2 regions of the Pseudomonas sp. PVC-5-1 genome follow, and region 1 is predicted to be linked to the other one. Evidence: predicted binding sites of a transcription regulator. Region 1 holds the regulator's gene; the other holds the start of a gene.

Region 1 (4,894 bases):
AGCATTGTCGGCGTTGAGTCGGAGCTGCCAGTGATTACCCTGGAGCCAAGGTTGGAACAGATTTTGCTCAATAGTCTGCAAAGGGCCGGGCAAGGTCAGGAAGACGGTGTTCTTCTGGAACCGAGCATGGCCGAGAAGCTGCAGCGTTCGTTGATCGAGGCGGCCCAGCGCCAGGAAATGCAGGGCCAACCGGCCATCCTCCTGGTCGCCGGCCCGATCCGCGCCATGCTGTCGCGTTTCGGTCGTCTGGCTGTACCGAATTTGCATGTTCTGGCGTATCAGGAAATACCGGACAACAAGCAAGTCACAATCGTTGCCACCGTGGGCCCTAACGGCTGAGGTAGGGGATAATGCAAGTTAAGCGATTTTTCGCCGCCGATATGCGTCAGGCCATGAAGCTGGTCCGTGATGAGCTGGGCGCCGATGCCGCCATCATCGGCAACCGTCGCATCGCCGGCGGTGTCGAACTGACGGCCGCGCTGGACTACAAGCTGTCTGCCCTGGCCCCGCGTGTGCCCAACGCAGAACTGGAAGAAGAGCTGCGCAAGACCCATACGCGCATCGCCACTGCCCAGGCCGAACTGGATCATCGTCAGGACAGCAGCGACAACAACCGCCAATTGTTCGCCGGGCAGTCGCTGACCGCCGCCGAGCCGTTGATCGAACCGCACATCGATGCGCCCGAGGCCGCTGCGCCAGTCCCTGCGTCGGCGCCGGTCGATCCGCGCCTGTTCGATGCCATGCGCTCCGAGCTTTCGGGCCTGCGCGAGCTGCTGGAAGTGCAGCTCGGCTCGCTGGCCTGGAACCAGCTGCAAGGCAGCAAGCCGCAGCAGGCCACCGTCTGGCGCCGGCTGCAGCGCATCGGTCTGTCCGGGCCGATCGCCCGTGAGCTGCTGGACCTGACCGCCGAGATCGACGAGCCACGCCAGGCCTGGCGCATGTTGCTGGCGCATCTGGCGCGGATGATCGAAATCCCCGAGGTCGAGCCGATCGAAGAGGGTGGGGTGATCGCCATGGTCGGCCCGGCCGGCATGGGCAAGACCACCACCCTGGCCAAGCTGGCCGCCCGCTACGTGCTCAAGTACGGCGCGCAGAACCTGGCGCTGGTGAGCATGGACAGCTTCCGCATCGGCGCCCAGGAGCAGCTCAAGACCCTGGGCCGCATCCTTAACGTGCCTGTGACCTACGTCGACCCGGGCCAGTCGCTGGCCGCGGCGCTGGAGCCGCTGCTGCGCAAGCGCGTGGTGCTGATCGATACCGCTGGCCTGCAGGCCAGTGACCCGGCCCTGCGCATGCAACTTGAAACCCTGGCCGGGCGTGGCATTGCCGCGAAGAACTACCTGGTGCTGGCCACCACCAGCCAGAAGCAGGTGCTGACTGCTGCCTACCACAGCTACAAGCGCTGCGGCCTGGCTGGTTGCATCCTGACCAAACTCGATGAAACGGCGAGCCTTGGCGATGTGCTGAGCCTTGCCATCAGTCATGAACTGCCAGTGGCCTACCTGACCGATGGGCCGCGCATTCCTGACGACCTGCACCTGCCTCGGGGGCACCAGTTGGTCACCCGCGCGGTCAATGTGCAGCAGCAGGACGAGCCCAGCGAAGAGGCCATGGCCGACATGTTCGCTGATCTCTATCACAACCCACGGCGAGCGGGTTGATGATGAAGTGTGTGCAAGGTAGCTATGCCAAAGGGTACGCAGAATTGCCCTACGTGTGGCCTGAGTCCCAGCGAGACAAGGTAAAGAACAGACATGGGTAGCATGCATCCCGTACAGGTGATCGCCGTGACCGGTGGCAAAGGTGGCGTCGGCAAGACTAACGTTTCAGTGAACCTGTCCCTGGCGCTGGCCGAGCTTGGCCGCAGGGTCATGCTGCTCGACGCCGACCTGGGCCTGGCCAATGTCGACGTGCTGCTGGGCCTTACCCCCAAGCGGACCCTGGCCGATGTCATCGAAGGGCGCTGCGAATTGCGCGACGTGATGTTGCAGGGCCCCGGTGGTGTGCGCATCGTACCGGCTGCCTCGGGCACGCAGAGCATGGTGCACCTGGCCCCGGCCCAGCATGCCGGGCTGATCCAGGCGTTCAGCGAAATTGGCGACAACCTCGACGTGCTGGTGATCGACACCGCGGCGGGTATCGGTGATTCGGTGGTCAGCTTCGTCCGCGCGGCACAGGAGGTGCTGCTGGTGGTATGCGACGAACCCACCTCGATCACCGACGCCTACGCCCTGATCAAGCTGCTCAACCGCGACTACGGCATGAACCGTTTCCGCGTGCTGGCCAACATGGCGCAGAGCCCGCAGGAAGGCCGTAACCTGTTCGCCAAGCTGACCAAGGTCACCGACCGTTTCCTCGACGTTGCCCTGCAGTATGTGGGCGCTGTGCCGTATGACGAGTGCGTGCGCAAGGCGGTGCAGAAGCAGCGTGCCGTGTACGAAGCTTTCCCACGGTCCAAGTGCGCGCTGGCCTTCAAGGCGATAGCCCAGAAGGTCGACAGCTGGCCGCTGCCGGCCAACCCGCGTGGCCATCTGGAGTTCTTTGTCGAGCGTCTGGTGCAACCCACCAGCGCGGGTCCAGTGCTATGAACGCCAGCGGTTTCAAGATGTACAGCCGAGCGTCGAAAGATGCCCAGTACGAGCTGATCGAACGCTACGCCCCGCTGGTCAAGCGCATTGCCTACCACCTGCTGGCGCGGTTGCCGGCCAACGTGCAGGTCGAGGACCTGATCCAGGCCGGCATGATCGGCCTGCTGGAAGTAGCCAACAAATACGACGCCAGCAAGGGCGCCAGCTTTGAAACCTACGCCGGCATCCGCATTCGCGGGGCCATGCTCGATGAAGTACGCAAGGGCGACTGGGCACCGCGTTCGGTGCACCGCAACACCCGCATGGTCAGCGACGCGATGCGTGCGGTTGAAGCCAGAACCGGACGTGACGCTAAAGATCATGAAGTTGCTGCCGAACTCCAATTGAGTCTCGATGATTACTACGGGATCTTGAACGATACCTTGGGCAGCCGCCTGTTCAGCTTCGACGACCTGTTGCAGGACGGCGAGCACGAAGGGCTGCATGAGGATGGCGCCAGTGGCCAGGTAGAACCTGCGCGTGGCCTGGAGGACGAGCGCTTCCAGGTCGCCCTGACCGAGGCCATCGCCAACCTGCCGGAGCGTGAGCGCCTGGTGCTGGCGCTGTACTACGACGAAGAGCTGAACCTCAAGGAAATCGGTGAGGTGCTGGGGGTCAGCGAGTCGCGGGTCAGCCAGTTGCACAGCCAGTGTGCCGCGCGCCTGCGCAGCCGCCTGGGGGAATGGCGGGCGCGTTGAGCCCGCTGTCGTTGCAGTCGTTTTCTACGTTGTACCGAATTGTGAATGCGCGCTCGGGGCCGAGCGCGTTTGAGACTGCTTGGAGGTCTACTTGAACAAAGACATGAAAATCCTCATCGTTGACGACTTTTCGACGATGCGGCGGATCATCAAGAACCTGTTGCGTGACCTGGGCTTCACCAACACCGAAGAAGCCGATGACGGCACCACGGCGCTGCCGATGCTGGAGAACGGCCACTACGACTTCCTGGTGACCGACTGGAACATGCCTGGCATGTCCGGCATCGACCTGCTGCGCAAGGTGCGTGCCCACGATCGCCTGAAAACCATGCCGGTGCTGATGGTGACCGCCGAAGCCAAGCGCGACCAGATCATCGAAGCGGCCCAGGCCGGCGTCAATGGCTACGTGGTCAAGCCGTTCACCGCCCAGGTGCTCAAAGAAAAGATCGAGAAGATCTTCGAACGCGTCAACGGCTGAGTCACGTCAGGGGGCGCGCCATGGATTCATCACAAACGTCTTTGGGCGAGTTCGAATCGACCCTGAAGAAGCATGCCCAGGAGCTGGTCGAAAGCCTGGAGCGGGGCCGTTTCGGCGAGGCGGTGCAGCTGATTCACGAGCTGAACCAGACCCGCGACCGCGGCCTGTACCAGGAAGTCGGCAAGCTGACCCGCGAGCTGCACAGTGCCATTGTCAGTTTCCAGATCGACCCGACCATGCCGCAGGCCGAGGAGGTGTCGCAGATAACCGACGCCACCGAGCGCCTGTCGTACGTCGTCAGGCTCACCGAGGGCGCGGCCAATCGCACCATGGACCTGGTCGAGGAAAGCACCCCGGTGCTCAACGACCTGGCCAGCGAGGCCCAGGCACTGAGCACCGACTGGCAGCGTTTCATGCGCCGCGAAGTGGCTGCGCCGGAGTTCCGTGACCTGGTCAAGCGCGTCGACAGTTTCCTGACGCACAGCGCCGAAGGTAACCGCAAGGTCGCCGGCCACCTCAACGACATTCTGCTGGCCCAGGACTATCAGGACCTGACCGGCCAGGTGATCAAGCGCGTCACCACGTTGGTCACCGAGGTGGAAAGCAACCTGCTCAAACTGGTGCTGATGGCCAGCCAGGTCGACCGCTTTGCGGGCATCCAGCATGACCACGATCAGCTGCGCGCAGAAAAAGATCGAGAAAAACATCCGACTCGGGGTGAAGGTCCGCAGATTCATGCCGATAAGCGTGAAGACGTCGTGTCCGGTCAGGACGATGTCGATGATCTGCTGTCCAGCCTGGGTTTTTAAGGAGCACGTTTGATGAGCTTCGGCGCCGATGAAGAAATCCTCCAGGATTTCCTGGTAGAAGCCGGCGAAATTCTTGAGCAACTGTCCGAGCAACTGGTCGAGCTGGAAAGCCGGCCCGACGATGCCGACCTGCTCAATGCGATCTTTCGCGGTTTCCACACTGTAAAAGGGGGCGCCGGCTTCCTTCAGCTGAACGAGCTGGTGGAGTGCTGCCATATCGCCGAGAACGTGTTCGACGTCCTGCGCAAAGGTGAGCGCCGGGTCGACGCGGAACTGATGGAT
Region 2 (4,894 bases), 1.1 Mb from region 1:
CCGAGCTGCTGCAGAAGCTGGCCAGCGAAGAAGGCTTGCAGCTGGAGCAGACCATTGCCGTGGGTGACGGTGCCAACGACCTACCGATGCTGTCGCTGGCCGGCCTGGGTGTGGCGTTCCGCGCCAAGCCGCTGGTACGCCAGTCGGCCAAGCAGGCGATTTCTACCCTGGGATTGGATGGAGTGTTGTATCTGCTGGGCCTGCGCGACCGCGACGCGCGCGGCTGATTTGAGAATCCGGGGCTGCTTCGCAGCCCATCGCGACACAAGGCCGCTCCTACAGGGAATCGCTTATCTCCTGTAGGAGCGGCCTTGTGTCGCGAAAGGGCCGCAAAGCGGCCCCAGGTTCCATCAGGCAATCAAGCCTGCACAGGCGCCGCCAACTGCTGCCCCATGCGCACCGCTGAACCCGCACCCAGCTTCTCCGCCCACTTCACCTGCTCCGGCCCGAACAGCACGATAGCAGTCGACCCCAGCTTGAAGCGGCCTAGTTCGGCACCTTTCTCCAGGTGGATCGGCGCGCGGCTGGCTTCGTCGTAGCGGAAGGTCTTCAGTTCACGCTTGGGTGGCGTCACCAACCCGGCCCACACGGTTTCGATCGAAGCGACGATCATCGCGCCCACCAGCACCACGGCCATCGGCCCGCGCTCGGTATCGAACAGGCAGACCACGCGCTCGTTGCGGGCGAACAGCTCGGGGACGTTCTCTGCGGTGGTCTGGTTGACCGAGAACAGGCGGCCCGGCACGTAGACCATTTCACGCAGGGTACCGGCCAGCGGCATGTGCACGCGGTGGTAGTCCTTGGGCGACAGGTAGATGGTGGCGAACTCGCCGCCCATGAACGGCGCGGCCATGGCCGGGTCGCCGCCAAGCAGCTCCTGCGCGCTGAAACCGTGGCCCTTGGCCTGGAAGATGCGGCCGTGCTCGATCGGGCCAAGCTGGCTGACGGCACCATCGGCCGGGCAAAGGATGGCGCCCGGGGTCTCGTCCAGCGGACGGGCACCCGGCTTCAGGGCGCGGGTGAAGAATGCATTGAAGTGCTCGTAGGCGCTCAGGTCCTCGACCAGCGCTTCGCTCATGTTGACCTGGTAACGCTTGGCGAACCAGGCGGTGAAGGCGTTCTTGAACCAGCGCACGCGGCACTCGGCTATGCAGCCGGCCAGGCGCGACAGCAAGTGGTGCGGCAGCAGGTACTGGCTGATGATGAACAAACGGGATTTCATGCAGGTTCCTTAGACTTCTACAGGCGTGTCCGGGTGGTTGCCCCATTCGCTCCACGAGCCGGCGTAGGCCTTGACGCGCGGGTAGCCAAGGGCCTTGGCCACCAGGTAGGTGAAACCGGAGCGGCGGTGGGTCTGGCAGTGGGTGATCACTTCCTTGTCGGGGGTGATGCCCAGGTTCTTCAGGACTTCGGCGATGTCCTGGCGAATGCGCAGGTGGTCGTTGAGGTCCATGCCGGCGGTCCACTCGAAGTTGATCGCGCCGGGGATGTGACCGCCCTTGGCTGCCAGTACTTTCTCGCCGCTGAATTCCTGCGGGCCACGGGCGTCCCAGATGACCAGGTCGTCGGCGCCCAGGCGGCTTTGAAGGTACTCGCGGGTGGCGGTGGGTGAACTGTCGATGCGCAGGCGCACCGGCGCATTGCCGCTGGCGGGCACTTCTGTGGAGAGCTTGTCGGCGGGCCAGGCCTGTATGCCGCCATTGAGATAGTGGTAACGCTTGTGGCCGATCACGTCGAGCAACCAGATGAAGCGCCCGGCCCAGCCGCCGCCCTCATCGTCATACACCACATACACGGCATCGTCGCGGTGGCCGAGTTCGCTGAACAGTTTTTCCAGCTCGCCCAGGGCCGGCAGCAGGCCGGGCGCGGGGGGCTGGCCGAGCTGGGTACGCTTGCCTTCGACAAAGCGTGCGCCGGGGATATGCCCGCTGACATAGCGGTTGGCGCTGCTCAGGTCGATCAGGATCAGCTGTGGCGAATCCAGGCGCGGCAGCAGGTCCGCGGCTTCGATCACCAGGGGCAGGCCGGAAAAGTCAGTCATCCACGGTCTCCAGTGTGGAAAGAGGGGCGATTGTAGCGCAAGGCTCAGGCCTTGCGGTTGGCAAACACCGATAGCGCCCGTTCGGTGCACTGTGCGGTCTTGCCGAAGGCTTGCACGCTGATATCGGCCAGCGGCCGGCAGCCTTGGTCAGCCACCATCAGCATCAGCACCTGGTCCGCCACCGCCAGCGAGCGTAGCAGCACGTGCTCGCTGCGGAACAAGGCACGCAGCGGGGCCGGCAGCAGGGCCGAGAACTGGCTGTGGTTTTCCGGGGTGATACGCAATTGCCCGGCTTTGGCCAGCAGCTTTTGCAGCAGTTTGTTCTGCGCCACCGGCAGTACCAGCCCCCCGGCTTCCTTTGGCAGGCCGGCCATCTGCTGCACGCGCAGCTGGTCGTTGGCCTTGTCCAGGCTCAGCAGCAGTATCCGCTGCATGCCAGAGGCCAGAAGGGCCTCGATAACCTGCGTGGCCAGGTGCACGCTGTTGGTGAACGGGCTGGGCTGGGCCAGAAGGTCCTGGCACAGCTTGCGCCAGCGCGCCAGTTCGTCGCTTGTGGGAGGTGGCGGAGCCAGCATGTCTGGGTGCGGACGGCGCTGGTGCCAGGGCCAGATCAGCGCTTCGGCCGGGTGGAACAAGGCATGCTGGGCATGGCGGCGGGCGCTGGCCGCAGCCTGCTGGTGCACCTGCTGCTGCACGTCGTCCAGCGAAGTCTGCAGGTACAGTGCGGTCAGCAGCTGCCAGCGCAACAGGTGCGGGTTGTCCCAGCCCACTTGTGCCGCCAGGGCCAGGTTGTTTGCCAGCAGCACGGTGTTGGCCGGCTGGTTGAACCAGCGGCGCAGGCCAGGCTCGGCGTCCAGGCGGTGTTGCTGGCTGAGCAGGTCCGGGTCGCGGGCGATACTGAGCACCTGGGCCAGTTGTTCGCGCTCTTCCAGCAGCAGGCGGTAACCCTGGGTCACCCATTGTGGCAGGCGCCAGTACTCCGCCATGGTCTGGCACAGCTCCATGATGCGCACGCCAAACAGTTCTTCCTCGACATGGGCGGCGTCTTCGCCCTTGTGGATAACCTGCAGCTCCCAGGTATCGAGCAGCTTGGGGTAGGCCAGCGCCAGCGGCCAGAGTGGCGACAGGAACAACAGGCTGCCCCAGTGGATTTCCTGCCACAGCCGTGCCAGGCGGCTTGCGAACAGGCCGCTGGCCTGCTGCGAGGCGTGCTGGCTGATCAGCTGGAACTGGCACAGTACCGGCGGAATCTCTTCGACGGGCACTGCTGGCAGGCGCTTGAGCAGCTGTTCGCTGCGCTCCAGGCCCAGGCGGTTGAGGGCGACTTCCAGGCTTTCGGCGGGCTCTGCCAGGCTGGCATTGGTGGGGTGATTGGCTTCGCGCATCACCGACAGCACCAGCGCCGGGCTATCCTGCATCAGTTCGGCGATATCGCGCAGTGAGCGGCGGTTATCGTGGATGGCGGCCATGACCCGGTCGTAGCTGTGCTTCGGCACGGGGATGCGAACACTCTCGAGCAGCTTTACCCAGGCCTCTAGCGTACGTGGAGCCTGAGCGGGCACCTTGGTTTCAATTGGCATTTTGACATCAGTCCGAACTGGCTTTTCGCATTGAGTGGCTATAGTCTGGCGCAGTTCTGCCGATAAGTAGAAGAAGAGTTTTAAAGCTCCCGTCTCTTCCCCTGACCACGACAGCAAGTGCTTTGAACCTATGGCTAAAATTATCGGCATCATCGTCGTATTCGCGAGCGTGCTCGGCGGATACGTGCTTTCCCACGGCAAGATCGCGGCACTGATCCAGCCGTTCGAAGTACTGATCATCGGCGGTGCGGCCTTTGGTGCATTCCTGCAGGCCAACCCTGGCCACATGACCATGCACGTCATCAAGAAGTCGATGAAGATGTTCGGCTCGCGCTTCACTCACGCCTTCTACCTGGAAGTGCTGGGCCTGGTGTACGAAATTCTCAACAAGAGCCGGCGCGAAGGCATGATGGCCATCGAGGCCGATATCGAGGATGCCGCCGCCAGCCCGATCTTCGCCAAGTACCCGACGGTGCTGGCCGATGAGCGCATGACCGCGTTCGTCTGCGACTATCTGCGCATCATGTCCACCGGCAACATGGCCCCGCACGAACTCGAGGGCCTGTTCGACATGGAACTGCTGAGCATGAAGGAAGAACTGGAGCACCCGTCCCATGCGGTGACCGGCATCGCCGACGGTATGCCTGGCTTCGGTATCGTTGCGGCGGTACTGGGTATCGTGGTGACCATGGCCTCGCTCGGCGATGGTGACCAGGCCTCCATCGGCCTCCATGTGGGTGCGGCGCTGGTGGGTACCTTCTTCGGTATTCTGGCGGCCTACGGCTTCTTCGGCCCGTTGGCCAAGTGCCTGGAGCACGATGCCAAGGAAGAGCTGAACCTCTACGAATCGATCAAGGCCTCGCTGGTGGCCTCGGCCTCGGGCATGCCGCCTTCGCTGGCGGTCGAGTTCGGGCGCAAAGTGCTGTACCCCAAGCACCGCCCAAGCTTCGCCGAACTGGAACAAGCGGTTCGCGGTCGCTGAGTCATGGAGAACAATCAGCCCATCATCGTCAAGCGCGTCAAGCGCTTTGGCGGCGGCCACCACGGCGGCGCCTGGAAAATCGCCTTCGCCGACTTCGCCACGGCGATGATGGCGTTCTTCCTGGTGCTGTGGCTGTTGTCCACGGCCACCCCGGAACAGAAGATCGCCATTGCCGGCTACTTCAAGGACCCGATCGGCTTCTCGGAAAGCGGAACGCCCTACGTCATCGACCTGGGCGGCTCGCCTCAGCTGGCGCCGGAAAAGACCATCAACCCCGAAGCCAAGTCGGAG

What was found. The regulator FliA, encoded in region 1, starts transcription of late flagellar genes. The targets are predictions, from matches to a motif close to CTAAAGTTTNNNNNNNNNNNGCCGNTAA.
Region 2: the regulator FliA is predicted to act here: its motif matches at 3,660-3,687, upstream of motA (flagellar motor stator protein MotA).

The regions. Positions count from the first base shown of each region.
Region 1 is NZ_CM172024.1:4,078,088-4,082,981, reverse strand. It holds gene flhA (flagellar biosynthesis protein FlhA) at 1-339, shown strand, start outside; gene flhF (flagellar biosynthesis GTPase FlhF) at 351-1,661, shown strand; gene fleN (flagellar synthesis regulator FleN) at 1,755-2,588, shown strand; gene fliA (RNA polymerase sigma factor FliA) at 2,585-3,325, shown strand; gene AC2T3R_RS18695 (chemotaxis response regulator CheY) at 3,429-3,803, shown strand; gene AC2T3R_RS18690 (protein phosphatase CheZ) at 3,824-4,612, shown strand; gene AC2T3R_RS18685 (chemotaxis protein CheA) at 4,625-4,894, shown strand, end outside.
Region 2 is NZ_CM172024.1:5,157,879-5,162,772, reverse strand. It holds gene serB (phosphoserine phosphatase SerB) at 1-227, shown strand, start outside; gene asd (archaetidylserine decarboxylase) at 359-1,222, opposite strand; gene AC2T3R_RS23640 (rhodanese-like domain-containing protein) at 1,232-2,041, opposite strand; gene AC2T3R_RS23635 (HDOD domain-containing protein) at 2,086-3,621, opposite strand; gene motA (flagellar motor stator protein MotA) at 3,752-4,603, shown strand; gene motB (flagellar motor protein MotB) at 4,607-4,894, shown strand, end outside.